DNA from 4 places in the Arthrobacter sp. LAR12-1-1.1 genome. Region 1 is predicted to be linked to each of the others. Evidence: riboswitches for the same ligand, from Rfam matches in the RefSeq annotation. Region 1 holds a riboswitch; each other region holds the start of a gene.
The links. A riboswitch is a leader RNA that binds a small molecule or an ion and turns the genes downstream of it on or off. The one in region 1 is predicted to bind thiamine pyrophosphate.
Positions count from the first base shown of each region.

Region 2: another riboswitch for thiamine pyrophosphate. It lies ahead of thiO (glycine oxidase ThiO); the one in region 1 lies ahead of MRBLAR12_RS22805 (ECF transporter S component).
Region 3: another riboswitch for thiamine pyrophosphate. It lies ahead of MRBLAR12_RS04780 (bifunctional hydroxymethylpyrimidine kinase/phosphomethylpyrimidine kinase); the one in region 1 lies ahead of MRBLAR12_RS22805 (ECF transporter S component).
Region 4: another riboswitch for thiamine pyrophosphate. It lies ahead of thiC (phosphomethylpyrimidine synthase ThiC); the one in region 1 lies ahead of MRBLAR12_RS22805 (ECF transporter S component).

Region 1 covers NZ_JBEGIG010000078.1:150,111-157,090, reverse strand. Annotated here, with positions in the region: gene MRBLAR12_RS22840 (Na(+)/H(+) antiporter subunit C) at 1-142, shown strand, start outside; gene MRBLAR12_RS22835 (Na+/H+ antiporter subunit D) at 139-1,770, shown strand; gene MRBLAR12_RS22830 (Na+/H+ antiporter subunit E) at 1,767-2,312, shown strand; gene MRBLAR12_RS22825 (monovalent cation/H+ antiporter complex subunit F) at 2,309-2,587, shown strand; gene mnhG (monovalent cation/H(+) antiporter subunit G) at 2,577-2,975, shown strand; gene MRBLAR12_RS22815 (DUF4235 domain-containing protein) at 3,052-3,315, opposite strand; gene MRBLAR12_RS22810 (heme-degrading domain-containing protein) at 3,357-3,902, opposite strand; TPP riboswitch at 4,091-4,234, shown strand; gene MRBLAR12_RS22805 (ECF transporter S component) at 4,301-4,948, shown strand; gene MRBLAR12_RS22800 (ABC transporter ATP-binding protein) at 4,993-6,594, shown strand; gene MRBLAR12_RS22795 (energy-coupling factor transporter transmembrane component T family protein) at 6,591-6,980, shown strand, end outside.
Region 2 covers NZ_JBEGIG010000012.1:508,573-515,552, forward strand. Annotated here, with positions in the region: gene MRBLAR12_RS10450 (DEAD/DEAH box helicase) at 1-37, opposite strand, end outside; gene MRBLAR12_RS10455 (RNB domain-containing ribonuclease) at 355-1,857, opposite strand; gene MRBLAR12_RS10460 (ferritin-like fold-containing protein) at 1,896-2,570, shown strand; gene thiE (thiamine phosphate synthase) at 2,679-3,374, opposite strand; TPP riboswitch at 3,401-3,521, shown strand; gene thiO (glycine oxidase ThiO) at 3,516-4,856, shown strand; gene thiS (sulfur carrier protein ThiS) at 4,853-5,089, shown strand; gene MRBLAR12_RS10480 (thiazole synthase) at 5,095-5,919, shown strand; gene MRBLAR12_RS10485 (4a-hydroxytetrahydrobiopterin dehydratase) at 5,978-6,649, shown strand; gene MRBLAR12_RS10490 (hypothetical protein) at 6,679-6,980, opposite strand, start outside.
Region 3 covers NZ_JBEGIG010000003.1:35,371-42,350, reverse strand. Annotated here, with positions in the region: gene MRBLAR12_RS04800 (DUF4233 domain-containing protein) at 1-375, shown strand, start outside; gene ndk (nucleoside-diphosphate kinase) at 459-872, shown strand; gene MRBLAR12_RS04790 (vitamin K epoxide reductase family protein) at 970-1,641, opposite strand; gene MRBLAR12_RS04785 (Rne/Rng family ribonuclease) at 2,120-5,362, shown strand; TPP riboswitch at 5,509-5,605, shown strand; gene MRBLAR12_RS04780 (bifunctional hydroxymethylpyrimidine kinase/phosphomethylpyrimidine kinase) at 5,588-6,980, shown strand, end outside.
Region 4 covers NZ_JBEGIG010000056.1:19,426-26,405, reverse strand. Annotated here, with positions in the region: gene ffh (signal recognition particle protein) at 1-508, shown strand, start outside; gene MRBLAR12_RS20095 (alpha/beta fold hydrolase) at 579-1,313, shown strand; gene thiC (phosphomethylpyrimidine synthase ThiC) at 1,310-3,145, opposite strand; TPP riboswitch at 3,141-3,249, opposite strand; gene MRBLAR12_RS20085 (GNAT family N-acetyltransferase) at 3,324-3,830, shown strand; gene MRBLAR12_RS20080 (amidohydrolase family protein) at 3,827-4,909, shown strand; partial or broken gene MRBLAR12_RS20075 (VOC family protein) at 4,992-5,867, shown strand; gene MRBLAR12_RS20070 (hypothetical protein) at 6,635-6,980, shown strand, end outside.

The sequences.
Region 1 (6,980 bases):
CTCCGCTCCCGCTCCCGGCACAGGGGGCGGCACGGCCGCGGTCATGTCCGGTGACCGCCCCGTGCGGGCCGACAAGGCCGCCTCTGAAGAGCAGCCCGGTTCCCTGAACGTTGACCCCAGCCCGGAAGGAGGCGAAGAGTGAACATCACCAGCTTTGCCCCGCTCGCCGTCGTACTCCCCATCCTGGGCGCCGCCCTGACGTTCCTGCTCATCCATCACACCCGGGCCCAGCGCGCGATCAGCATCGCCGTCCTGACCCTGACCCTGCTGCTGGAGTGCTGGCTGCTGGCCTCCGTCTGGGAAGGCGGGACGGCCGCGGTGGACATCGGCGGCTGGCTGCCGCCCTGGGGCATCGTGCTGGTGGTGGACCAGTTCTCCTCGCTCATGCTCGTGGTGTCCTCGACCGTGAGCCTTGCGGTGCTGATCTACGCAACGGGACAGGGCATGGCCGACGGCGACCGCGACGCGCCGGTCTCGATCTTCCACCCGACCTACCTGATCCTCGTGGCCGGGGTGTCGAACGCCTTCCTCTCCGGAGACCTCTTCAACCTCTACGTCGGCTTTGAGATTCTGCTGACGGCCAGCTACGTGCTCATCACCCTCGGCGGCACGGGCCCGCGCATCCGGGCCGGCGTGACCTACGTGGTGGTTTCCGTCGTGTCCTCGGTACTGTTCCTGATCGCGATCGCCATGGTCTACGGCGCCACCGGAACCATCAATATGGCGGATCTCGCCATCAAGCTCGGGGACCTCGACCAAGGCACCCGGACGCTGCTGCACGTCATGCTGCTGGTGGCCTTCGGCATCAAGGCCGCCGTCTTCCCGCTGTCCTTCTGGCTCCCCGACTCCTACCCCACTGCACCGGCCCCCGTCACCGCGGTGTTTGCCGGGCTGCTGACCAAGGTGGGCGTGTATGCGATGGTCCGCACGGAGACGCTGCTTTTCCCGGGGGATGCGCTCAACGCCCCGCTGATGGTCGCGGCGCTGCTGACCATGGTGGTGGGTATCCTCGGCGCCCTGGCCCAAAGCGACATCAAGAGGCTCTTGTCCTTCACGCTGGTCAGCCACATTGGCTACATGGTGTTCGGCCTGGCCATGTCCACGGTGGCCGGCCTGGGCGCCGCGGTGTTCTACGTGGCCCACCACATCACCATCCAGACCAGCCTGTTCCTGGTGACCGGACTGATTGAACGCCGCGGCGGCAGCTCATCCATGGACCGCGTGGCCGGGCTGGCCAAGCTCTCCCCGGTCTTGGGGGTCCTGTTCTTCATTCCCGCCATGAACCTGGCCGGAATCCCGCCGTTCTCGGGTTTCCTGGGCAAGCTGGGGCTGCTACAGGCAGGCGTCGAACTGGGCACACCGCTGGCCTACGCCCTGGTGATCGGCGGCGTGCTGACGAGCCTGCTGACCCTGCTGGCGATCGCGAGGGTCTGGAACCGGGCGTTCTGGCGCAAGCCCGGGGACGCTGAGCACCCCGATCCGGTGCTCCTGGCGGCACCGGCCGACTCCGCCACCGGGGACCGGGCCGGGAGGACGAACGTGACCCTGCTGCCCCGCACCATGGTGGGCTCCACCCTGGGCCTGGTGGTCTTTGGCGTGGCCCTGACAGTCTTCGCCGGGCCGCTGTTCAGGGTGGCCGACCAGTCCGCCGGGGAGATGCTGGACAGGTCCTCCTATATCCAGGCCGTGCTTGGCGAGGACGCGCCGGTGCCGCCGGTGCCTCCGGCGGCCCAGCCCGGGCAGGGCGAGTTGCAGGGTGGCGGCAAATGAACCGGAAAAGGATCTCGCTGCGCCAGGAACTGCCGCTGCTGGTGTGGCTCGTTTTTGTCTGGGGCGCGCTGTGGCAGAACTTCAGCCCGGGCAATCTCCTCTTCGGGGCCCTCATCGCCGTGCTTGTGGCGCGCATCTTCTATCTGCCCCCCGTGGAGCTCGGCGGCCGCTTCAACGTGCTCCGCGCCGTGCCCTTCGCCCTCATCTTCCTCGGAAAGGTCGTCGCGGCAAGCTTCCAGGTCCTGTACCTCGCCGTGGTCCGCGGCCCCAACGTGGTCAGCGCCATTGTCGCCGTGCCGCTCCGGAGCCATTCCGACCTCCTGGTCACTGCCACCGGGCATGTGATCTCGCTGATTCCGGGATCCCTCGTGGTGGAGGTGGACAGGTCAACGTCCACGCTCTACATCCACGGCATCAACGTCCGCAATGCCGAGGACGCGGCCAAGCTGCGCAAGGAGGTCCGGGACACCGAGGCCGGGCTGATCAGGATCATGGGGACCAAAGACGAACTGTCCGCCCTCACACAGGAGATCGCCGCATGATGCAGACCGTCCTGACGGTGACCGCCGTCGTACTTTCCCTGGCCGCCGCGGGGGCGATCGTCCGGATCGGGCGGGGCCCCTCGCTGCTGGACCGGGTTCTCGCCGCCGACGTGCTGCTGGCCATTTTTGGGGCGGCCCTGTGCATCGACATGGCCGTCAACCGGCACCTCAACAACCTGATGCTGCTCGTTGCGATTTCCCTCATCGGGTTCGTCGGCTCGGTCACTGTGGCCCGGTTCGTGGCTGAGAGAAGGGAGAGCGTCCGTGAATCCTGAAACAGTGATCGATGCCGTCTCCGCCGTGTTCATGGTGACCGGCGCGCTCATGTCACTCGGCGCCGCGATCGGTCTGTTGCGGTTCCCGGACCTCATGAGCAGGATGCACGCCGCCACCAAGCCGCAGGTCCTCGGCCTGTTCCTGCTGTTGGCGGCGCTTGGCCTGCAGATGCGCAGCTGGTGGGTGTGGCCCGTCCTGGTGGTGGCCTGGCTCTTCCAGCTGCTCACCGTCCCCGTGTCGGCCCACATGGTGGGCCGGGCCGGCTACCGGACCAAGCACCTGCATCCGGAACTGCTGAGCTCCGACGAGCTCGAAGCCATAGTTCAACAGGCAGCGGGCCAGCAGGCGGCCAAACACGGAGTGGACGACGACGAAGCCGGCCGCTGAGCCCGTTCGGTGACCGGCGCGGCAGCCCGGCACATCGACCGACGCTTCGACCGGCGCCGCCGCTAGTCGAGTCCGGTCAGACGATGTCCTGGGTCTTGGCGAAGCGGGTGATCGCGCGCTGGGTGCCGCGGTTGGCGAGCACCTGGATGATGGCGCTGACCGATGCGGAGATCAGGGCGAACGTCAGGGCCGAGCGCAGCGTGGTGGGGACGTCGTCGTCGTGGCCCTTGGGCGGCTTGTTGCCCGTGGACTTTTCCCAGATAGTGTCCACCAGCTTGGTGCCGGCAAAGCCGGCCAGGAGGCTGATGCCGGTGCCGAGCAGCTTGATGATGATGTTCATTCTTCGGTCTCCTTGGGACGGGAACTGGGTCTCTCCCTAGCCTAGCGTTCCGGTATGAGGACCATCCGCAGGGCCTCGACCACGAGTTCGTGGTCCGCCTTCTGGGGCAGGCCGGAGACGGTGACGACGGCGACAGCGCCCGTGCCGCGCACGTAAATGGGGAACGCCCCGCCGTGGGCGGCGAACTCCGTCTGGTCCCACCAGGCGTTGTCCTCGATCATTCCGCCGGCAGCGCGGGCCCGGAGGCCCACCAGCAGGGACGGGACCTCGTACCGCATGGCGGTCCGCTTCTTGGCGTTGATCCAGCGCTCATTGTCCGGCGTGGCACCGTCCAGCGCTGCGTGGAAGAGCACCTGCTCGCCCTTGGTGATGTCGACCGCGATGGGCAGCGAGCGTTGCCTGCCCAGCTCGACAAGGAGGAGCCCGAGGTCCAGGGCGTCGTCCTTGCTGAACGACGCGAACTGGAGCGCGTCCATCTCGGCCAGTACCCGGCCGATGAGCACCGCCAGGGATCCCTGCGGCTGCGGCTCCCTCGAGTCAGGGTCGTATTCCCCGGAGGGATCTTGTGTGGCTGGTGTCTGCGTCAAAATAATCCAGCTTTCCGGTGGGTGACGAGGCCGCCCGCTGGCGGGTCCGGGTGTCCGACACGTCGACTCTACCAAGCGGGGCGTTCCCGGCCGCGGAGACCGGCTTTGCCCCGTCCCGGATTGTGACGGCACGCCGCTGAAAACCCGGCCCTCCGGGTGTAAACTGAGCCAGCCCACAAGGGCGAAACAATTTACGACAGGGGAGCGCCGCCGTCGGGCATCACCGGAAAAATCCGGGGAAACCTTAGGTGGGCGCTGAGAGTGCGGACAGCCGCAGACCCTCGAACCTGATCCGGTTAGTACCGGCGCAAGGGAGTCGAGTTCTCAGGGTGCGCGGAGGGCGGCGGAAGCCGAAGCCGGCCGGAGCACCCTCCCCTCCTGTTCCTCAGGAGGACGACATGACAGATATTTCAGCACAGCATGGTTCCGCCGGCCCATCATCGGCCCGGCGCAACTACACCTGGCGTGTGGTGGACATTGTGGTGGCCGCGTTGATCGCCGTTGCCGGCGGCGTCATCTTCTGGGCCTGGTCCCAGGGCGCGAACCTCATTTCGGTCCCGGTCAACGCGCTCTACCCGCCGCTCAGCGGACTCTACGCCGGCGGCTGGATGATCCCGGCGGTGCTGGGCATGCTCATCATCCGCAAGCCGGGCGCAGCGCTCTTCTGCGAAACCGTCGCGGCCACGGGCGAGCTCATCATGGGCTCGCAGTACGGCACCACGGTGCTGATCTCCGGCATCCTGCAGGGCCTCGGCGCGGAACTGGTCTTCGCGGCCTTCCTCTATAAGAAGTTCAACCTGCCGGTGTCCCTGCTCGCCGGAGCCGGCGCGGGCCTGTTCTGCGGCCTCAACGATTCCTTCCTGCCGTGGGGCTGGAACATCGCCTACGCAGCCGGGGACAAGCTCGCCTACATCGCCTTCACCACAATCTCCGGCGCAGTGATTGCCGGCGGACTGTCCTGGCTCGCCACCCGCGGCCTGGCCAAGACCGGAGTGCTGGGCTCCTTTGCCTCCCGCAAGGCCGCCACGGAGCCTGTTTTCTCCTGATCGCTTCTCCAGAACCCTCTTATCCTGAACTCTGCAGAGCACCCATGAGATCTTCAACAGGCGTCCGGCCGGCCGCCGTCACGGCCCGCGGCTGGGGCTGGCGGCACGCTGGAAGGCCCCGGCCCGCCGTCAGCGGCCTTGACCTGGACATCCGGCCGGGGGAGCGCGTGCTCCTGCTGGGCCCCTCCGGCGCCGGCAAATCGACGCTGCTCCACGCCCTGGCCGGCGTGCTGGGCGACGGCGCGGCCGGCGCCTCGGGGCCGGCCGGCGACTCCGAAGACTCAGACGAGACCGGAAGCCTGCTGATCGACGGTGCCCCACCACGGGCGCAGCGCGGCCGCGCCGGGCTTGTGCAGCAGGACCCGGAAACCCAGGTGGTGCTTTCCCGCCTCGGCGACGACGTCGCCTTCGGGGCGGAGAACCTCGCCGTCCCGGCGGCGGAGATCTGGCCGCGCGTGCGCGAGGCACTCGACGACGTCGGGCTGGGCCGGCTGCCGCTGGACCACCCGACGTCGGCACTCTCCGGCGGACAAAAGCAACGGCTGGCGCTCGCCGGGATCCTTGCGATGCGGCCGGGGCTGCTGCTGCTCGACGAGCCGACCGCCAACCTCGATCCCGCCGGCGTCCTGGAGGTCCGCGACGCTGTGGGCCGCTGCCTGGACAAGACCGGCGCCACCCTGGTGGTCGTGGAGCACCGGGTGGGGGTCTGGAAAGACCTGGTGGACAGGATCGTGGTGCTGCAGCCCGGGTCCGCCACGGACTCCGCCGTGCTGATTGACGGACCGCCGGACCGGGTCCTGGCCGAGGCGCGGGACATGCTCATCGGTGCGGGCGTCTGGGTGCCGGGCTACGTCCCGGCGACGCGGTTGCGGCTGCCGGCATGGGACGCAGGTCAGCTCCTGCTCGCGGCCGACGGGCTCGCGGTGTCACGCGCGCGGCCGCGGCGGGCCGGGCTGCGCGACGGCTTCCGCACGATCGCGCCGCGTCCGGTCCAGTCCGGAGTTTCCGTCCAGGTCCACGCCGGCGAGGCCCTGACCATCACGGGACCGAACGGCGCGGGGAAGTCCACCCTGGCGCTGACGCTGGCCGGCCTCCTGCGGCCCGTTGCCGGAACGGTCTCGGCCGCGCCGAAGCTCAGCGGTGACGCCGGAACCGATCCGTACCGGTGGAAGGCCCAGCAGCTGATCGCCAGGATAGGCACAGTGTTCCAGGAACCCGAGCACCAGTTCGTCACCGGCAAGGTCCTGGACGAGCTCATGTTCGGCCCCCGCCACCTCGGCTACGGCGCAGACCGCGTGGACGAACTGCTGGAACGGCTGCGGCTCAGCGAACTCGTGGAGGCCAACCCCTACACGCTCTCCGGCGGCGAGAAGCGCCGCCTTTCGGTAGCCACCGTGCTGGCCGCGCACCCGCAGCTGCTCGTCCTGGACGAGCCCACCTTCGGCCAGGACGCCAATACCTGGGCCGAACTCGCCTCGTTCCTGTCCGAGCTGCTCGACGCCGGCACCGCCGTCGTCTCCGTGACGCATGACGCCGAATTCAGCGCCGTCCTCGGCGGCACCGAACTCCGACTCCGGCCGCGGGAAACTGCCGCCGCGGATGCTCCCGGCCCGGATCTTGAGCTGCCGGAGGGGGCCTCGCCATGAGGGACGCACTGAGCCTGCGCGGCAACCATGCGCTGCTGACCCGCGCCAACCCGCTCGCCAAGTTCACCGCGGTCACCCTGATCACGCTGGTCCTGGCGCTGTCCATTGACTGGGTCTCGGCGTCGGTGGCGCTGGCCTTCGAACTGCTGCTCCTGCCGCTGGCCGGCCTGACCCTGGCCTTGCTGTGGCAGCGCGGCTGGCCGCTGATCCTCGCGGCGGCGCTGGGTGGCTGGAGCACCGCCATCCTGGCGCCCGACGCCGGATCCGTCCTGCTCGACGCCGGGATCTGGTCCATCAGCGCCGGTTCCCTGCAACTGGGGATCGGCTTCATGCTCCGCGGGCTAGCGATCGCACTGCCTGCGGTGCTGCTGATGAGCTGCACGGAC
Region 2 (6,980 bases), on a different contig from region 1:
CATCGGTCAGAAGCTGGTGCGTGTGCAATTCACTCACAGGGGAGTTTCCTTATTCATTTTGGGCTGCGCTGCTTGCTCAACGGGGCCGGCCGATGTGGCCGTTCCGGAGCACGCTCAGGCGCGCAAGCATTTCCAGTGGAAGCCGATCGCGGGCTATCTAAATGCTGGCACTGGGGACCAGCGGGTGGATCTCAAGATCGCGTAGGGGCGGGCTTGTTGAATTCGAAAATCATGGAAATCAACGACCGGGCATCCATTTCTACTTCTCCAGTCTAGCTGTACAAGGCCCGGATCCTCGACTGGACCCGTCATCACGCCCCGGGAGCGTGCCGGCTGCGGACTGATAAGGGACTGTCAGCCCACGAGCTCCAGCTGGATTTCGCGTGTGGCGATGTCTGAGGACACCACCCGGACCCGGACTTGCGTGCCCGGTTCCAGTTCGCCGGGGCATCGCGCGGTCACGGCGGGCTCGGCGATCTGGACGATCCCGGACGGGCCGTTTCCGTTGCCGTTGGCTTTGCCGCCGTTCCCATTCCCGTTCCCGCTGCCATTGGTGTTGCTCTTCGCCGGTTTGGGGCCGGAGATGACGACGGCGTCGAATTCCTGGCCGACGTGGTTGACGAGCAGCGCCGCCTCCACGGTGTCCAGCGACAGCCGCTCCAGTTTCGCGGCAAGCTGGTCCGAGGTGCCCATGATGGCCGGGAGGGACGGCAGGGCATCCCGGGCCCAGGCCGGAACTTCGGTGCCGTTGCTCAGGGCCTCGCAGATCACCAGCACGAAGCGGTCGACCAGCCGCCGCAACGGCGCCGTGGAATGGGCGTAGGCGGCGCCGATGGCGGACTGGACTGCGGCTCCCGGCACCGTGCCGTCGAAGTGCGTGTACCCGGCACCGCGGAAAAGCATCCCGGCCGAATGCACAATGGCCAGCTGCCGGGGGTCCGTGGGGTCCAGCGTCCGCAGGTACTCGCCGTAGCGCATTTCCCCGTCCCAGGGCTTGCCGAGAGCGTGGGTCTGGCGGTGGAAGTGCCTCAGTGAAGCCTCATCCGGGGCGGGCATGGTGCGCAGGATGCCGACCTTGCCCTGGAGCATGAGCGCGGCGGCGGCCATCCCGGTCATGAGCGAAATCTGGGCGTTCCAGTCCTCCACCGGCAGCGGCGGGGCCGCCACGATCCGGTAGCCGCCGTCGGGCAGCTGCTGGATTTCCTGTTCCGGCATGTTCAGGCTTGCGCCGCCGCGCAGGCGTTCCAGCTCCACCCGCTTGATGCCTACCTCTTTCAGCAACTGCAGCACTGGCGCCGCGGTGCCGGCGTCGAGCTCGGCCTGGACGCCTTTGTAGCTGAGTTTCGCGCGGCTGCGGACCTGTGCCCGGCGCACGAGGACTGAGGTCACCTCTGCCGCGGCGTCGAGCTCGAACTCCCAGACGAACGCCGCGCAGAGCTGCCCGGCGAGCAGGCTGCCGGCGGCCTCGCTGATGATTTCCGGGTGCAGCGGAATCCGGCCGTCCGGAGTGTAGAAGGTCTGGCCGCGGCGCCGGGTCTCGGCGTCGAGCGCGCCGCCCGGGGCGACAAAGGACGGGACGTCGGCGATGGCGTAGAACACCTTGTAGCCGCCGTCGCTCCGTTCGATGAACAGGGCCTGGTCGAGGTCAGTGGACGATGCCGGATCAATGGTCACGAACTCGACATGTGTGAGGTCCAGGTCCGGCAGCTTGTGCTCGGCCACAGCCGCCTCCGCGTCGCGCAACACGTTCTCGGGGAACGGACCGGGAAGTTCCAGCGTGGTGCGCAGCGCCTTGAGAGCCCCGGCAAGCTGGTTCTGCTGCTCGTGGACACTGGGGGTCAGGCGATGATGGGACACGAAAATCAGGGTAGCCCGATTTCCGCTATTAGTCTTGGATGATGAGCGCAACTGCGGACGATCCTGCCCTCTACAACAGCTTCCTGGCGGATCTGCTGGGAGTCATGGCGTACGGCGAGCTTTCTGCCTTCGAACGGCTGTCCTCGAGCGCCCGGTATTCGCCCACGCTGCATGACCGTGCAGTGCTGGGCAGGATGGCCGTGGACGAGTTCCAGCACTACGAACTCGTCCGCGCCCGGCTCGAGCACATGGGCCTGGACACGGAGGCTGCCATGCTGCCGTTCCAGCCCTCAGTGGACCACTTCCACGAGCGCACGCGCCCGGCGGACTGGTACGAGGCGCTCATGAAGGCCTACGTGATCGACACGGTCTCCGCTGACTTTTACAGCGCCGTCGGCCGGTACGTCGACGCCGGGACCCGGGAGCTGATCGGGCAGGTCCGCTCCACGGGCGAGTCTACGGCCGTGCTGCAGGAGCGTCTCAAGGCGGCCCTCGCCGATGACCCCCGGCTCGCGTCGCGCCTGGCGCTGTGGGCCAGGCGCCTGCTGGGTGAGGTCCTGACCCACGCCCAGCGGGTCAGCCTTGAGCACGAGTTCCTCGCCGGGCTCTCGGGGCTGGACGACGCCGACGCCAGGGAGCTGGTCAGCGGCCTGACGGCCGAACTCGCAGCGAACCACGCGCGCAGGATGGCAGGGCTGGGGCTGGCCGGGTAGGTCCAGTACCGAGCGCCAGCCGCGGTGCCGGCGAGGGTGCAGGCCTGGTTGCCGGCCAGGGTGGCCGCGGCCCGGAACGCCGGCGGGCTTGTGGGCCGGGGAACCTGCCTAGGATTCCGCGGCGTCCAGCGCCGCCAGCAGTGCACCCGCGGCGTGGGCCGGATCAGCGGCGTCGGTGATCGCCCGGACCACCACGATCCGCCGGGCGCCGGCCTGGACTACCTGCTCGACGTTGCTGAGGTCGATCCCGCCGATCGCGAACCACGGCACGACCCCGTCGACTTTGCCGGTGCCGTCCGCTTTCGCCCGGCCGATTGCCTGGGCGGCGTAGCGCACCAGGTCGAGGCCGACGGCGGCGCGTCCCGGCTTGGTGGGCGTCGCCCACACGGGTCCCACACAGAAATAGTCGAGTCCTTTACGGCCTGGTGAGGCGGCAATGGCGGCGTCCACCTGTTTCGGGCTGTGGGTGGACAGGCCGATCACGGCATCCTTGCCCAGGAAGCCGCGGGCGGCGTCGAACAAAATGTCCTTTTGGCCGATATGGAACACCGGCGCCCCGGACAAGGAGGCGATGTCAGCCCGGTCATTGACGGCCCACAGCCGTCCGTGGCGCTGTGCTGCCGCGTGAAGGACCTCCAGGAGTTCGAGTTCCTCCGCCGCCTCGAGCGATTTGTCGCGCAGCTGGATGATGTCAACGCCGCCTGCGAAGGCGGCGTCAACGAAGTCCTCGAAGTCGCCGCGGTCCCTGCGGGCGTCGGTGCAGAGGTAGAGGCGGGCGGTGGTGTGGAGGGGGTCCTGGCTCATGGGACCAGCCTAGTTCCTCTAAACTGGGCGCATACCGCGGGAGCCCGCAGCAGCCATGTCGCCGCTGCACGGCTGAGAGGGCGTCAGAGCCGACCGCTTGACCTGATCCGGCTAGTACCGGCGTAGGGAAGGAATTTTTTTATGGGCTCACGAGCCGGCCGCACAGCCGAAGCCGCAAATGACGCCGCTTCCAGAGTTTGTGACACCGGGCCCGGTACCGCAGGGGACATCAGCGCCGAAGGCATCACCACAGACATCACCGCAGACGTTGCCGTGATCGGCGGCGGCGTGATCGGCCACGGCATCGCGTTCGAGGCCAGCCGCGCGGGCCGGTCCGTGGTGCTGATCGATGATGCTCCCGGCAGCGGAGCCAGCTGGGCCGCGGCCGGCATGCTGGCCCCCGTGAGCGAGCTGCACTACCAGGAGGAGCAGCTCCTGGAGCTGATGCTTGAGTCCTCCCGGCTGTGGCCCGGATTCGCTGCCGAAGTGGACGCCGGTGCCGGGATGGACGCCGGTGCCGGGGGCACGGAATCTCGGGCCGGTACCGGCTACCTGACGACGCCGACCCTGGCCGTCGGGGCCGACGCGGCGGACCGGCGCGCGCTCGCGGACCTGAGGGAAGTCCAGCAGGCCTGCGGCCTCACCGTGGAACCGCTGACAGTGCGCGAGGCGCGGAGCCGGGAGCCGCTGCTGAGTCCCGGCATCTCGTGCGCCTTCGACATCCCGGCCGATCACCAGGTGGACCCCCGCCTCCTGATCGCCCGGCTCGCCGGCGTGCTCGGCACGGAGGGCGGGAGCTTGATCCGGCGGCGCGCGGCGGGCCTGCTGTGGCAGGACGGACAGGTTGCGGGCGTACGGCTGGCGGGTGGCGGTTTCGTGCGGGCTGCAGAAACCGTCGTCGCCAACGGGCTCGGCGCCGCCGGGCTCGAGGAGCTGCCCGCCGGACTGGCGCTGCCGCTGCGGCCCGTCTACGGCGACATCCTGCGCCTTCGCGTGCCCCCGCATCTTCAGCCGCTGCTCACCGCAACCGTGCGGGGCATGGTGCGCGGGGTCCCGGTGTACATCGTTCCCCGCCAGGACGGCACCGTGGTGATCGGAGCCACCCAGCGCGAGGACGGACCGTCGAATCCGCATGCCGTATCTGCCGGCGGCATCTACCAGCTGCTGCGGGACGCCCAGCAGCTGGTGCCCGGGGTCGCCGAGCTGGAGCTGCTGGAAGCCACGGCCCGAGCCCGGCCCGGCACCCCGGACAACGCCCCGTTGCTGGGGCGGGTCGCGCGCCCGGGCGGCGGGGACGTCCCGGGACTGATCATCGCCACAGGTTTCTTCCGGCACGGCGTCCTGCTGACCCCCGCCGCTGCCGCCGTATGCCGGCAACTCATGGACGGGACGCCGGACCCGCGCTGGGCCGGGTTCCGCCCCGACCGTTTTTCCCGCATCCCGGATACGTCCGGAGACAGCCCCAACAAGGAAGCAGCATGAACATCAGACTGAACGGAACGGAGCGGAGCGTCGCCGACGGCGCCTCCGTCAGCACACTCGTCAGCCAGCTCACGGGCCGCAGCATCGGCCCCGACGGCCGGGCTGCAGACGGGGGCAAACTCGGTGTCGCCGTGGCCCGCAATGCCGAAGTGGTGCCGCGCAGCCAGTGGCACGCCACGGCGCTCGCCGACGGCGACGACGTCGAACTTGTCACGGCAGTCCAGGGAGGATGACCAGCATGAACGAGACGACGTTGGCAGGAACACCGGCCGTACCGGTGACCGGGGCGGTGGCCGACCCGTTCGTGGTCGACGGCGTGGAGCTCAGCTCCCGCCTCATCATGGGTACCGGAGGTGCGCCGAGCCTGGACGGGCTGGGGGCCGCGCTCGTGGCCTCCGGGACCGAGCTGACCACGGTGGCGATGCGCCGCTATTCGCCGGCCGAGACGGGCTCGCTGTTCCAGCTGCTCGATGACCACCAGATCCGGGTGCTGCCCAACACGGCCGGCTGTTTCACCGCCAAGGATGCTGTCCTCACCGCCGAGCTGGCCCGGGAGGCCCTGGAAACGGACTGGGTCAAGCTCGAAGTCATTGCCGACGAGCACACCCTGCTGCCGGACGCAGTCGAACTCGTGGACGCCACCGAACAGCTCGTGGCCCGCGGCTTCAAGGTCTTCGCCTACACCAACGACGACCCCGTGCTTGCCCTCCGGCTCGAAAACCTCGGCGCGACAGCCGTGATGCCGCTGGGCGCCCCGATCGGCACCGGCCTGGGCATCCTGAACCCGCACAACATCGAGCTGATCGTCTCGCGCGCGTCCGTGCCCGTGGTGCTGGATGCCGGGATCGGCACGGCCTCGGACGCGGCCCTGGCGATGGAACTCGGCTGCGACGCCGTGCTGCTGGCCACGGCCGTGACCCGGGCGCAGAATCCCGTGCTCATGGGCGAGGCCTTCAAACACGCCGTCATCGCCGGTAGGCTGGCAAAAAAGGCTGGCAGGATCCCACGCCGCGAGCACGCGCTGGCGTCCTCGGCGATGGAAGGCCGGGCCGAATTCCTCTGAGTCCGGCCGCTCCCGGTAGGCCGCCAGTCTTGTCGGTCAACCAGTCAAGGAGACTGTCATGGCAGCCACGGACGACATCCTCACCCGCCCCCAGCTCGACGAAGCGCTGGCGGGCCTGCCGGACTGGCGGTACCGCCTCGGCGGGCTGGTGACCGTGTACACGGCGCCGACGGCGGCCGCGGCACTGGAGCTGATCGCCGCCGTCGGGCGCCTCGCCGAAGAGCAGAACCACCACCCGGACCTGGACTGGCGCTACAATCGGGTCTTTCTTCGCTACAGTTCCCATGACGCCGGCACCGAGGTGACGCCGAGGGACGTCAAAGCGGCGACGGCGGCCAGCGTGGCGGCCGCCGCAGTCGGTGCCACCGCGCAACCGGGGTTGTACCGGACGGTGGAAGTGGCCATCGATTCGGACAATCCCGCCGGGATTTCGGAGCTCTGGCGGGTCGCCCTCGGTTACCGCAAGGGCAGGTTCGGGGATCTCACTGACCCCTACGGCCGCGGCCCCTCGCTCTGGTTCCAGGAAACCTCCACCCCGAACGCCAACCGCATCCACCTGGACATCCACAGGAGCAAGGCCGAGTCCGGCTCCGTACTGGAGAAGACCGCGGCTACCGGGGCCTCAATGAACCGTGACCACGCACCCAACTGGGTGGTGGTCACGGATGCGCAGGGAAACCGTCTGTGCCTGTACACCGAAGACGGCCACGGGCCGGACCTGCCGGCGTAGGGCAGCCCCCTTGACGGGGTAATGCCCGGTCAGAGCTTCAGGATGGTTGTGAGCCGCTCGGTGTCCTGCCGGGTCCGGGTCTTGCCGAGGTACACCACGGCCGCGATCGAGGCCGCAGTGCCCAGGACCATCGGCAGGATCCACGGGATCCAGGTCAGGCCCGGCTGGTAGCCGAGCCCGGCGGCAATGAAGATGATCCAGCTCAGCATGCCGACGGTCGCAGCGACTCCGGCTGGGACGCTGACGCCGTATTTCGTGTGCCGCTTGTCGTTGGCCCACACCACGAAGCCCGCAGCAACGGTCACCATGGCAACCACAATCAGAGAAAGCA
Region 3 (6,980 bases), on a different contig from region 1:
TCCACGGTCCTGTTGCTGGAAGCTTTCGTGGTGCTCTTCGGAACACTGGCCGTCTTTGGCCTGCACCGGAACGAATATCCTGCGGCCCTGGTCTTCTCCGTGGGGATCGGCCTGTGCCTGGTCTTCATCTTCACCTGCGCGGTCCTCTCCAAGCCGTGGGGAGTGGCCCTGGGCTGGATCCTGCAGCTCGTCCTGATACTGGGCGGCCTCGTGGAGCCTGCCATGTACCTCGTCGGCGCGCTCTTCGCCGTGGCCTGGTGGTACGGGGTCCGGACCGGCATCCGGATTGACCGGGAGGCCGCGCAGCGGGAGCGCGAGCAGGCTGAATGGGATGCGGCCCATCCCCAGGGCCCCGCGCCCGGCAACGGCGCCTGAACCAGCGACTGAACCTGCGCCCGGCGCTTGGGCCGCACCCCGTAGACTTGACCCGAACCCCACCCCAACACATTGGAGCAGCTGTGAGCATTGAGCGCACCCTCGTCCTGATCAAGCCCGACGGCGTCGCCCGCAACCTGTCCGGCGCCATCCTGAGCCGGATCGAAGCCAAGGGCTACACCCTGGCCGAGCTCAAGAAAGTCGATGCGAACCGCGAGCTGCTCGAGCAGCACTACGAGGAGCACGTCGGCAAGCCGTTCTACGAGCCGCTGGTTGAGTTCATGCTCAGCGGCCCGGTGGTCGCCGCAATCTTCGAGGGCCACCGCGTGATTGAGGGCTTCCGTATCCTCGCCGGGACCACGGACCCGACGACGGCGGCGCCCGGCACCATCCGCGGCGACTTCGGCCGCGACTGGGGCCTGAAGGTACAGCAGAACCTGGTCCACGGCTCGGATTCGGTGGAATCCGCCGAGCGCGAGATCAAGATCTGGTTCTAGGAATTTCCTGGACCCTCGCCTCACCGAGGTGACAGATAAGGCCAATGTTCACGCTGAACATTGGCCTTAACTGTTATCTCGCGGCGTTCGGGAGTGCTTAGTAGCCGGAGGTCCCGATGAAGACCTGGATGAAGGCGAAGAAGATTGTCGCGATGACGGCGACGTACAACAGCGCCGTGATGATCCAGCCCGAGTCGCCGATCACCTTGGTGGGACCGGCGGGCAACGCGATCACCCCGTGGGAGATGTTGCGGACGCTCACCCAGACGAACAACGGGATCATCACGGCCCAGACGATCATGCAGAACGGGCAGAGGATGTGGATGGCGTACAGGGCCTGGGACCAGAGCCAGATAACGAACGCGAAGCCCAGCGTCACGCCCGCCTGCAGCCCCAGCCAGTACCACCGGGCGAATCTTGCGCCGGCCAGGATGCCCATGGCCGTGGTGATGATCACGGCGAAAGCCACGATGCCGATGAACATGTTCGGGAAGCCGAACACAGAACTCTGCGGCGTCTGCATGACCTGGCCGCAGGAGATCCACGGGTTCACGTCGCAGACCGTGACGTGGTTGGGGTCCTTCAGGACCTCCAGCTTCTCCAGCACCAGGGCGCCGGAAGCGAGCCAGCCAACGACGCCGGTGATCAGCAGGAGCCAGGCGAACGGGCGGTCGCGGGTCATCGTGGGAAGGGAGCGGTCCGCGGGCGCCGGGCCGGAACCCGGGTGCTGTACGGTCGCGTCACCGGCAGTGCTGGAGATGCTGGGCATGGAATATGAGTCCTTTGATCGTCTTGACCGTGTTCTGCTGGCCCGATTCTAACGCCGCAGGCTGGGCAGCGGCGGAGAACGGCCCCTGCCGCCCTGCCCAGCCGCTCCGAAAGCACTTCAGGCCCCGCCTACGCCAGCTTTGGCGGCTCCTGTGAGACAATGATCGTGGCTGGAACCCGATCCACATCCGGATTCCGGTCCGGCGATTTTGTTTCAAGACCGCCAATGATGAGCAGGGAGCTGCGGATCCTCTGATTCCAGCTGTCCCGCAATGCCATTGGACGGCACCTGGTTGTGGCGTGTAGGTCAACGGGTTCCAAAACAATCTCGCCGGCCCTCCAGGGCTGCCGCACCCCACTGCCGGTGCGAACCTGAGGGTATCCAATTGACTTCTGTCAATGCCTGCGGGTGTTGACGCATATTTGCCCCAACGGGCGCCGAATGTGGCGGCGCATCAGGGGCAGGAGTGTCGCCACAGATGGATAATGACCAGGTTGTAGCCGGTAACGAAGAACTAGTAGCCGCCGGGGAAGCAGAAGCAACTGCGGAAGCGGAAGCTCCGGCAGCGCCGAAGAGGGCCGTCCGGACCCGCCGGAAGGCGCCCGTCGCAAAGGTCAACGCCGCGGCCGCCGCGGAGGCCGTGGCTGAAGCCGCGGTGCTGGCCGAAGCGGCCGGCTCGGATGAGCCCGTCGCCGCGCGCCGCAAAGCAGCCGACGCCGAAACCGCCGTACCCGAAACTGCTGCCCCCGAAACTGCTGTAAAGGCGCCCGCACGGCGCACCCGTGCCCGCAAGCCTGTTGCCGCCCCGGAACCGTTGCCTGCCTTCGCTGAAGAGCCCGAAGCCAACGCGCCTGCCGCGGCAGAGGCTCCCGAGGCGGCCGCTGCTTCCGACGACGCCGCCGTCACGGAGACGGCCACAGAGAAGGTCGCAGAGACGGCCCCAGAGAAGCCGGTCCGGCGCCGCGCCAGCCGTGCCAAGGCCGCACCGAAAGCCGAAGACGTACCCGCAGTAGCGGTCCCGGCCGAAGAAGCCGAGCCGGCAGAAGCCGCCACGGCGGCCGAACCTGCGCAAGCCCCCGCCGCGGCCCAGCCCGAAGAGCCGGAAGCCCTGCCCGAGGAAAGCCCGGCCACGTCGCTGTTCATGGAACCGGGTGCCCTCACTTCCGTGATCTTCCAGGCCCCCGACCTCAGCACCGTGGTGCGCCCGGTCCCCGTTGCCGCAGCAGCAGCGGAGCCCGAGGAGGAAGAAGGCGACGAGGACGAGGACGCCGGCAGCCGCCGTCGACGCCGCAGCCGTGGCCGGCGCGGGCGCACCCGTACGTCCGCCGAGTCCGACACCGAGTCCGAAGGCGCCGAGGACGAGGGCGACGAAGGTTCCGAGGCAACCCTTGAGGATGGCGTGACGTCGCGCCGCCGCCGCCGCCGTCGCCGCGGCGACCAGGACCTGGAACTGACCGGTGGGGAAGGCGACGATCCGCCCAACACGGTGACCCGCGTCCGTGCGCCGCGGGCCATGGCCGAGGCGCCGGTCAACAACCGCGTCACGTCCGTCAAGGGCTCCACCCGCCTGGAAGCCAAGAAGCAGCGACGCCGCGAATCCCGCGACACCGGCCGCCGCCGCACCGTCATCACCGAGGCCGAGTTCCTGGCCCGCCGCGAGTCCGTGGACCGCCAGATGATCGTCCGCCAGCGCGACGACAGAATCCAGATCGGGGTCCTCGAAGACGGCGTCCTGGCCGAACACTTTGTGTCCAAGACCCAGCAGGATTCCCTGATCGGCAACGTCTACCTGGGCAAGGTCCAGAACGTGCTGCCGTCCATGGAAGCCGCATTCGTGGACATCGGCCGCGGCCGCAACGCCGTGCTCTACGCCGGCGAAGTGAACTGGGAGTCCGTCAACCTCGAAGGCAAACAGCGCAGGATCGAGAACGCGCTGAAGTCCGGCGACTCCGTGCTGGTCCAGGTCACCAAGGACCCGGTCGGCCACAAGGGGGCCCGCCTCACCAGCCAGATCTCGCTGCCCGGCCGCTACCTTGTGTACGTGCCCGGCGGCTCCATGACCGGCATCTCCCGCAAGCTGCCCGACGTCGAGCGCAACCGCCTCAAGCGGATCCTCAAGGACCGCCTGCCTGAGGACGCGGGCGTCATTGTCCGCACCGCGGCCGAGGGTGCCTCCGAGGAAGAGCTGACGCACGACATCAACCGGCTCCGCGCGCAGTGGGAGGGCATCGAGAGCCAGTCGACGTCGACCAAAATCCTCGCCCCCGAGCTGCTCTACGGCGAACCTGACCTGACCATCAAGGTGGTCCGCGACGTCTTCAACGAGGACTTCTCCAAGCTGATCGTCTCCGGCGAGGAAGCCTGGGACACCATCGAGGCCTATGTCACCTACGTGGCACCGGACCTCGTGGGCCGGCTCGAGAAGTGGACCAAGGACACGGACATCTTCGCTGCCTGGCGCATCGACGAGCAGATCCACAAGGCCCTGGACCGGAAGGTCTTCCTGCCCTCCGGCGGTTCCCTCGTGATCGACCGCACCGAAGCCATGACCGTGGTGGACGTCAACACCGGCAAGTTCACCGGCTCCGGCGGCAACCTCGAGGAAACCGTCACCAAGAACAACCTGGAAGCGGCCGAGGAAGTCGTCCGGCAGCTGCGCCTGCGCGACATTGGCGGCATCATCGTGATCGACTTCATCGACATGGTGCTCGAATCCAACCGCGACCTCGTGCTGCGCCGCATGGTGGAGTGCCTGGGCCGGGACCGGACCAAGCACCAGGTGGCCGAGGTGACCTCGCTGGGCCTCGTGCAGATGACCCGCAAGCGGATGGGCACCGGGCTGCTGGAAGTCTTCGGCGAACAGTGCGAAACCTGCGCGGGCCGCGGCATCGTCACCCACGACGAACCGGTGGAACACCGCCGCGCCAACACGGTTGCCGCGGAGCACTATGTGCCGCGCGCCGAGGCGCAGCCTGCTGCCCGCACGGAGCGCAAGAGCCGTCGCCGCGGCAGGGGAGGCCAGGGCCCGGAGACGGCGCCGGCCGCACCCGCAGCCGTCCACGTCGAGCCCACCGAGGCCGAACGCCACGCCAAGGCTGAAGCCACCCGGGCCGCGCTGGCCAACATCGCCGCCGCGGCGCACGCCGCGCACCTGCACGACGGGGAGGCAGCCGCTGCCAGCGACGCCGGGGCCCGTAAGGCCGCCGTCGACGCCGTCACGCAGCTCGCGGCCGCCGAAGAGGCAGCCGGACGTCCCGCGACCGTGCTGACGTTTGGCGGTGAGCAGGTGGCCCTGCCGTTCGTGGAGCACGCCGAGGACACGCCGGAACCGGCCCTGACCCTGGACCTGCTGACCGAGGCCTTCGCCAACCTGGGCGACGCCGAGGCCGGCAAGCCGGCCGGGATGGACGCCGTCCAGGCCCCGCCCTCCGCGGCTTCCGCGGCACCGGAGGCGCCCGCAGCCGTGCGCACTGCGCAGGCGCCGGCTTCGCGGACAGCGGACACCACGGCTCGTGGCCGCCGCGGGCGCCGCAACCGGAGCGCCAGCCGCGCCCAGGGCGCTGCGAACGAGACCTCCGTGGAGCATCGCGAGGCGACGCGGCCGGCCGCGGCCGGATCGGTTCACGAGGCCAAGGCACCCGCCGCGGCCAGGCCGGCGTCCATCCCGGCCGGCAACGAGCCGATCATCCTCGGCGTGGGCGTACCGGCGTCGGAGCTGTAGTCCGCCGCGACTGATCGCTTCCCCGACCGGTCCCTTCGACTGGTTGGACTGCGGGACCGGGCCGGAGCGGGCGTAACAATACGTCCGCTCCGGCCCGGTCCCGCTCCTGCGTTAACGGGGCAGCCCGGTGGCAACGGCTAGGCTGGAACACTGACACGGGGTGCCGCGCATCAGCCGGCTGAGATCCAGACCCGTTGAACCTGTCCGGTTAGCACCGGCGAAGGGATGTCTGACTTGTCCGCGAGATCGAATCAGTCCGAGTTTCTGCCCAGCGATTGTCAGACGGCAGGGCCGTCCCCGTCCGTGCCGTCCCCGTCCGTGCCGTCCCCGTCCGCACCCCCGCGCATTCCCCGCGTGCTGGCCATCGCCGGCTCCGACCCCTCCGGCGGGGCCGGGATCCAGGCCGACCTGAAGAGCATTGCAGCGAACGGCGGCTACGGCATGGCCGCCATCACGGCCCTGACGGCCCAAAACACCCAGGGCGTGCGCGCCGTCCACGTGCCCCCGGCCGCGTTCCTCACGGCCCAGCTGGACGCCATCAGCGACGACATCGGCATCGACGCCGTCAAGATCGGCATGCTCGGCGACGCCGCGGTGATCGACGCCGTCCGCAGCTGGCTGGAAAAGGTGAGCCCCGACGTCGTCGTCCTGGACCCGGTGATGGTCGCCACCAGCGGCGACCGGCTCCTGCAGGAATCGGCCGAGGCCGCCCTGCAGGCCCTCCTGCCGCTGGCGGACCTCATCACGCCGAACCTCGCCGAACTCGCCATCCTGCTCAAAGAGCCCGCCGCGGCCGACTGGGCTGAGGCCTTGGCGCAGGGCAAACGACTGGCGGCCCTGACCGGCACCACCGTGCTGGTCAAAGGCGGGCACCTCAAGGACGGACACTCCCAGGGCGGCCAGCCCGGGGACGGACCCGTCGACGGCGGCGATGCCGCGGAGGGCGGGAACGGCGCGGGCGCCGGCTGCCCGGATGCATTGGTGAACACCGGGGGCCTGCTCGGCCGGGAAACGGTGGTGGTGCCGGGGGAGCGGATCGCCACGCGCAACAGCCACGGCACCGGCTGCTCCTTGTCCTCGGCCATGGCCACCGTGCAGGCCCGGGTGGGGGACTGGGAAGCGGCGTTGCGGGAGGTCAAGCCGTGGCTGCTGGGCGCGCTCCGCGAAGCCGCGGCCCTGGACGTCGGCTCCGGCAACGGTCCGGTCCATCACTTCCACCACATGCAGCAAACTGGCGATGTGCACGCCCTCAAAGACGACCAACGCGGCCAGGGCAGCCTCGACGGCCACGGTCCGGCGGAGGGCGAGTTCGCCGCTGCCTTGCGCGCAGGGGCCGCGGGCGATCTTGACGCCATCTACGCCCTGGACTTCATCCGCGGGCTGGCCGACGGGACCTTGCCCGAGCACGAGTTCGCGTACTACCTCGCCCAGGACGCCATCTACCTCAACGGCTACTCCCGGGTCCTGGCCCGTGCCGCCGCGATCGCCCCCACCGAGGCGGAGCAGCTGTTCTGGGCCCGTTCCGCACAGACCTGCCTGGAGGTCGAATCAGAGCTGCACCGTTCCTGGCTCAGCACCCGCCCCACTGCCCCCAACCTGGGCCCGGTGACGAAGTCGT
Region 4 (6,980 bases), on a different contig from region 1:
GCTCATGATGATGCCGGGCGCGCAGAACATCCGCCAGCAGCTGGAGCAGTTCGACGAGCGCGAGATCGACCGTGTTGAGGCCATTGTCCGGTCCATGACCCCGCACGAGCGCGTTGCTCCGAAGATCATCAACGGCTCCCGCCGGGCCCGCATTGCCCGCGGTTCCGGCGTGCACGTCTCCGAGGTCAACGGACTGCTGGAGCGCTTTGCCCAGGCCCAGAAGATGATGAAGAAGATGGCCGCCGGCGGCGGGATGCCCGGAATGCCGGGGATGCCCGGCATGGGCGGCGGGGCGCGCAAGGGAGCCAAGCCCGCGCCCAAGAAGAAGGCCCGCTCCGGCAACCCGGCCAAGGCAGCGCAGGAACTGCGCGACGCCGAGGCCCGGCGTGCCGCCGGCTCCAAGGCCCTGCCCACCGGGGCATCGTTCGGCCAGCAGGGCGGCGACTTCGATCCGTCCCAGCTGAATTTGCCCAAGGGCTTCGACAAGTTCCTCGGCGGCAGCAAGTAGCCGCAGCTGCTAATGCCGCCGGGACTGTGTCGCCGGCGGCATCAGCACTGAAGTGCCATAGGGTTAGACAATGTTCAAGCAGCGCGTAGTCTTCGTCCACGGGGATGGCAGCTTCGGTGCCGCCGCGTGGCCAAAGCAGCACGGAATGGCGCTGGACTACGACGCCCTGTTCCTGCGGCGGCACGGGTTTGACGCCGTCGCGGAACCCCTCGAATCCAACTTCGCCGCCGACGCCGCAATTGTGCTCGCGTCGCTGGCAGACGACGGCCGCGGCGAGGCCGGCGGCCATGTGGTGGCCCATTCGCAGGGCGCGATCGCCGCGATGATGGCTGCCGTCGAGCGGCCCGACCTCGTCCAGTCGCTCACCCTGGTGGAACCGGCCTGCCTGTCCCTGACCGCGGAGCTTCCCGCCACCGCTGCGCACCGGGCGCTCATGCAGCCGCTCTTCGACGTCCGGCACAACCTCAGCGACGACGACTTCCAGCGGGAGTTCATCCGCCGCGCGTTTGCGGCCGACGCCCCGGGGGCCACGACGCCGGAGGCCCTCCGGGCGGCGCGCCGGCTCCGCCTGCAGGCGCCGCCGTGGGAAGCCCCGCTGCAGATCGTGCCGGGCGTGCCGACGCTGGTCCTGACCGGAGGCTGGGAACCGCTGTATGAGGAAATCGCCGGCTACCTGCGCGAGACCGGCGCCCTGCACCGCACGGCGCCGGGAGGGCACCGGCCCCAGGATTCAGCCGAGGGGGACCGGGCCATCCGCTCGTACATCGCCGAGGTTAGCCGGCACCAGCACGCCCGGGCGTCCTAGGAGGCTGCAGGTTCGCCTACGGCCGGTTCCGGCAGGTAGACCTTGCCGCCCGAGGCGAGGAACTCATTGCTCTTCGCCTGCATTCCGGCCGCCATCTGCGCCAGGGCCGCCTGCGAATCAGCTGAACCGTATTCGTCCCGGATGTCCTGGCTGATCCGCATCGAGCAGAACTTGGGACCGCACATCGAGCAGAAGTGGGCTGTCTTGGCCGGCTCCGCGGGAAGCGTCTCATCGTGGAAGGCCTCCGCCGTCACCGGGTCCAGGGACAGCGCGAACTGGTCCCGCCAGCGGAACTCAAACCGCGCCTTGGACAGGGCATCGTCGCGTTCGTGGGCGCCGGGGTGGCCCTTGGCGAGGTCGGCGGCGTGGGCCGCGATCTTGTAGGTGATCACGCCCGTCTTCACGTCGTCCTTGTTCGGCAGCCCGAGGTGTTCCTTGGGTGTCACGTAGCAGAGCATGGCGGTGCCGAAGCGGGCAATCTCCGTGGCGCCGATCGCCGAGGTGATGTGGTCATACCCCGGTGCGATATCGGTGACCAGCGGCCCGAGCGTATAGAACGGGGCGCCCTTGCAGAGTTCCTGCTGGCGCTCCACGTTTTCCCGGACGAGGTGGAAGGGCACATGTCCCGGGCCCTCCACCATGACCTGCACATCGAACTCCCAGGCCCGCTGCGTGAGCTCGGCCAGCGTGTCCAGCTCGGCGAACTGCGCCGCGTCGTTGGCATCCGCCGTCGCGCCGGGCCGCAGCCCGTCACCCAGGGAGAACGCGACGTCGTACTTCGCGAAGATCTCGCACAGCTCGTCGAAGTGGGTGTAGAGGAAGTTCTCCTGGTGGTGCGCCAGGCACCAGCCGGCCATGATGGAGCCGCCGCGGGAGACGATGCCGGTGACCCGGTTGGCTGTCAGGGGCACGTAGCGCAGCAGCACCCCGGCGTGGATGGTCATGTAGTCCACGCCCTGCTCGCACTGCTCGATCACGGTGTCCCGGAAGATCTCCCAGGTCAGGGCATTCGCCTCACCGTTGACCTTCTCCAGCGCCTGGTAGATCGGGACCGTGCCGATGGGGACGGGGGAGTTGCGGATGATCCATTCGCGTGTCGTGTGGATGTCGTCCCCGGTGGAGAGGTCCATGACCGTGTCCGCGCCCCACTGGGTGGCCCACTGGAGTTTGTCCACCTCCTCGGCGATGGAACTGGTCACGGCGGAGTTGCCGATATTGGCGTTGATTTTCACCAGGAACGCCTTGCCGATGATCATCGGCTCGGATTCGGGGTGGTTGACGTTGTTGGGAATGATCGCCCGCCCCGCGGCCACCTCGCTGCGGACCAGCTCCACATCGCAGTTCTCCCGCAGCGCGACGAACCGCATTTCCTGGGTGATGACACCGTCCCGGGCGTAGCGCATCTGCGTGACGGTCTTGCCCTCAACGGCGCGCCGCGGCACCGGCCGGCCGCCCCGCCACTCGGCCGACGCCGCACCCCGGCGCACCGCCGACTTGCCGTCGTCGAGCAGCTCCCGTTCCCGGCCGGCGTAGGTTTCGGTGTCCGCCCTGGCCTCAATCCAGGATGCCCGGAAGGGCTCCAGCCCGCGGACCGGATCGCTGCCGGGGCCGGCGGTGCGGTAGACCCGGAAGGGTGCGTTCCCGACGCCGCCCGGTGAGGGTTCCAGGGCAATCTCGGTCACCGGGACGCGGATGCCATGGTCCGGGTCCGTGGTGAAGGCCAGCGAGTGGGACTTCAGCGACTGCGTGGCGGCTGCAGGCTCATTTTGGGCTGACTCAATTTGGACGGGCTCGATTTGGGCAGGGCTGTGCTGGGTCAATTGGGTATTCACGAAAATACTCACTTCCTTCGCCGGCATTACCCGGACAGGTTCAACGGTCGCAGGCTGCGTCAGCCCGATCTCAGCCCCTGCAGGGGGCACCCGTGTGGTCGTAGACGAAGCTACCACGTGCCTGTCGACGGCTGTGGAGTATGACGCGGCCGGCGGACCGCGGTGTTAGCTTGGCATTGTGACTGTGCCCGGGGCCGCGGCCCGGATCAGGACGGCGACGCCGGAAGACCTTCCGGCGCTGCCGGTTCTCGAGGCCGCAGCAGACCGCATCCTCGAAGCGGAGCCGGGGGACCAGGCGCTCCCGGCTCCGGCGTTGACGACGCCGGTCGAGCCGCGCTTCATACTTGTCGCCGGAAACCCGCCCGTAGGATTTGCCCGCGTTGACGAACTCGGCGGCCAGGCCCACCTGGAGCAACTCTCCGTGCAGCCGGACTTCGGCGGGCGGGGGATCGGCCGGTCCGTGGTGGAGGCGGCCATCGATGCGGCCCGGAGTCGTGGCTGTTTATCGATGACGCTTAGCACCTTCGCGGACATTCCGTTCAATGGGCCGTTTTACGCGAGCTGCGGTTTCGAGGAATTCGCCCAGCCGGGCCAGGCGTTGGCTGCCCTGCGGGTGCACGAAGCGCAGCTGGGGCTGGATGATCTGGGCCGGCGGGTTGTCATGCGGATTAGGCTTAGGCCATGACCGGTATCATCGAATTCAGCGGCCCCATCCTCACGGCCGCGGACCAGGAACGCCGCGGACTTTGGTCGGTGGACGGACTGCTGACCTTCCGCCGCCCGGCAGCCGCGCCGGAGACCGTGCTGGACGGCTGGGTCATTCCCGGGTTCGTGGACGCACACTGCCACATCGGCCTGGGCCCGGGCGGGGACGTTTCCGAGGACACCGCCGAATCCCAGGCCCTGGCGGACCGGGACGCCGGGACGCTGCTGGTCCGAGATGCCGGCGCGGTCCACGACACCCGCTGGCTCCAGCAGCGGGCGGACCTTCCCCGGATCATCCGCTCCGGCCGGCACCTCGGCAGGACCCGGCGCTACCTGCCGGGCCTGGCCATCGAGGTCCAGCCGGAGGATCTCGTAGAGGCGGTGCGGAAGCAGGCCCGCGCGGGCGACGGCTGGGTCAAGCTCGTGGGGGACTGGATCGACCGCGACGCCGGCGACCTGGCGGCCAGCTTTCCCGCCCGGACGGTCAAGGACGCCGTCCAGGCCGCCCACGATGAAGGGGCCCGGGTCACCGCGCACTGCTTCGCCGAAGACACCCTGGATGACATGCTCGACGCCGGGATCGACTGCATCGAGCACGGCACCGGGCTGCTGCCCCGGCACCTGCCGCGCTTCCTCGACCAAGGCGTCCCGATCGTGCCCACTCTGATCAACATCGCCACGTTCCCGGACATCGCCACGCGGGCGGAGGCCAAGTTCCCCCGCTACGCCGCCCACATGCGCTCGCTGTGGGAACGGCGGGCTGAACGGGTCCTCGAAGCCTACGAGGCCGGGGTGGCCATCTATGCCGGCACCGACGCCGGCAGCGTGATCAGGCACGGCCGGATCGTGGACGAGATCCATGCCCTGCACGCCGCCGGCCTGCCCGCAGCAGCCGCCCTCGACGCGGCGGCCTGGTCCGCGAGGACGTGGCTCGGCGCGGACGGCATCGCCGAAGGGGCCAGCGCCGACGTCCTGGTATGCGCCGAAGACCCCCGGCAGCACCTCGGCACCCTCGCGGGCCTACAGCACATTGTGCTGAGGGGGCACTTCATCCGTTAGGAATAAATTGAAGCTTCAAGTAATTTAACCCTATACGAAAGGTCGCCGATACCCGGTGGCCGCAAGACACCGGAGCGTTTCGATGACCCAAGAATCCAGCACCCAGGATCTCCTTCCGGCCGAACTCAGCATGGGCACCGTGATGCTCAAGGTCGGCGACATGAAGCTCATGACCGATTACTACCAGTAGGCCCTCGGCCTGGAAATTGTGGCCGAACAGGACGGCGGCCTCTACCTCGGACGCAAGCGCAAGCCGCTGGTCCACCTGGCGCCCGCCCCCGGCCTGAACATTCCCTCCCGCGGCGAGGCCGGGCTCTTCCACACCGCCCTGCTCTTCGAGGACCAGCACTCCCTGGCGGCTACCGTGGCCACCGCGGCCCAGTATGAGCCCCAGTCCTTCACGGGCAGCGCGGACCACCTTGTCAGCGAGGCGTTCTACTTCAACGACCCCGAGGGCAACGGCATCGAGCTGTACTGGGACCGGCCGCGGGAAGCCTGGTCGTGGGAGGGCAAGAACGTCGTCATGGACAGCCTGGCCCTGCCGCCGCAGCGTTACCTGCAGCAGTTCCTGACCGAAGAATCCGTGACCGGCCAGCGCGAGGCCGCCGCCGGCGTCGGGCACGTCCACCTGCAAGTGGGCGACGTTCATTCCGCGCAAGAGTTCTACGTCGGCACCCTCGGATTCGAGAAGACCGCGGGCTGGCACGGCCAGGCACTGTTCGTCTCTGCCGGCGGCTACCACCACCACATGGCCATGAACGTCTGGAACAGCCGCGGCGCGGGTCCCCGGCGCGACACGTTGGGCCTGGGTGAAGTCCTCATCGAAGTGCCGTCCGGTGACGACGTCGCAGGCCTGGCCGACCGGCTTAAGGTCGCCGGCGTCGATTCGCACCACACCGGCGCCGAGCTGCGCTTCGAGGACCCGTGGCGCAACCGGATCCGCGTCGCCGTGCGCTAAGGCACGCTGTTCGCTGGGCATGTCCAGCGTTCATAGCTCCCCACTGGACATGCCCAACGTTCGTTGGCGGGACTTCGGAACATGTCCATCGGTCGCGGCCGGGAATGGACATGGCTGCCTTATGTCCATTGCTCACCGTCGGGGGAGGGCATTTCCACTGTTCGTTGGCGGGACTTCGGAACATGTCCATCGGTCGCAGCCGGATGGGCTGGGTTTCCCGGGCTGGAGGAGGACATGTCCACTGGTCGCCCTCAGGACCGCTGGGTATGTCCACCGGTCGCAGCCGGGAACGGACATAGCTGCCATATGTCCAGTGCTCACGGTCAGGGGAGGGCATGTCAACTGGTCGCCCTCAGGACCCCTGGGCATGTCCGCGGGCGGGGCCGGGTGGGCAGGGTTCCCGGGCCGGAGGAGGGCATGTCCACTCGTCGCCCTCAGAACCGCTGGGTATGTCCACCGGTCGCGGCCGGGAATGGACATAGCTGCCATATGTCCATTGCTCACCGTCGGGGGAGGGCATGTCCACAGTTCGTTGGCGGGACTTCGGAACATGTCCATCGGTCGCGGCCGGGAACGGACATAGCTGCCATATGTCCAGTGCTCACGCTCCGGGGAGGGCATGCCCACGGGTGGGACCAAGTATGGCGACATCCGGCACGGTTACGGAGGGCATGTCCACCAGCGTCGCCGTGCGCTAAAGGCACGCTAGGCTGAAGCGACGCCGAAAACAGCGGTCCGCGTACCGCCGAACCCTAAGGACAAGCTGCATGGGATTCACCGAACTCTTTGTGTCCACCCACGAAGAAGCCCTCAAGCGCGCCGGCGCACTCGAAGGCGGCGGGCCGGCCGCGCCGGGGGCAGTCCGCATCCCGGAGATTAGTGACTTTGAGGTGGAGCGGCTGGGAGACCTCGCCGGAGTGGCCGTGCACGCCCCGGGCGCGGATTACGAGCTGGCCATGGTTGACGTGGCCAGCGACTCGCTGCTCGGCGTCCCCGCCGCGATGGTCCGCACGCTGGCGGAACTGCTCAGCTATGAAACCGAAGGGGAGGGCGACGTCCTCGAGGACGTCGCGGCCAACTGGGCCGCCGAGGAGGACATGCCCTTCGGCCCGG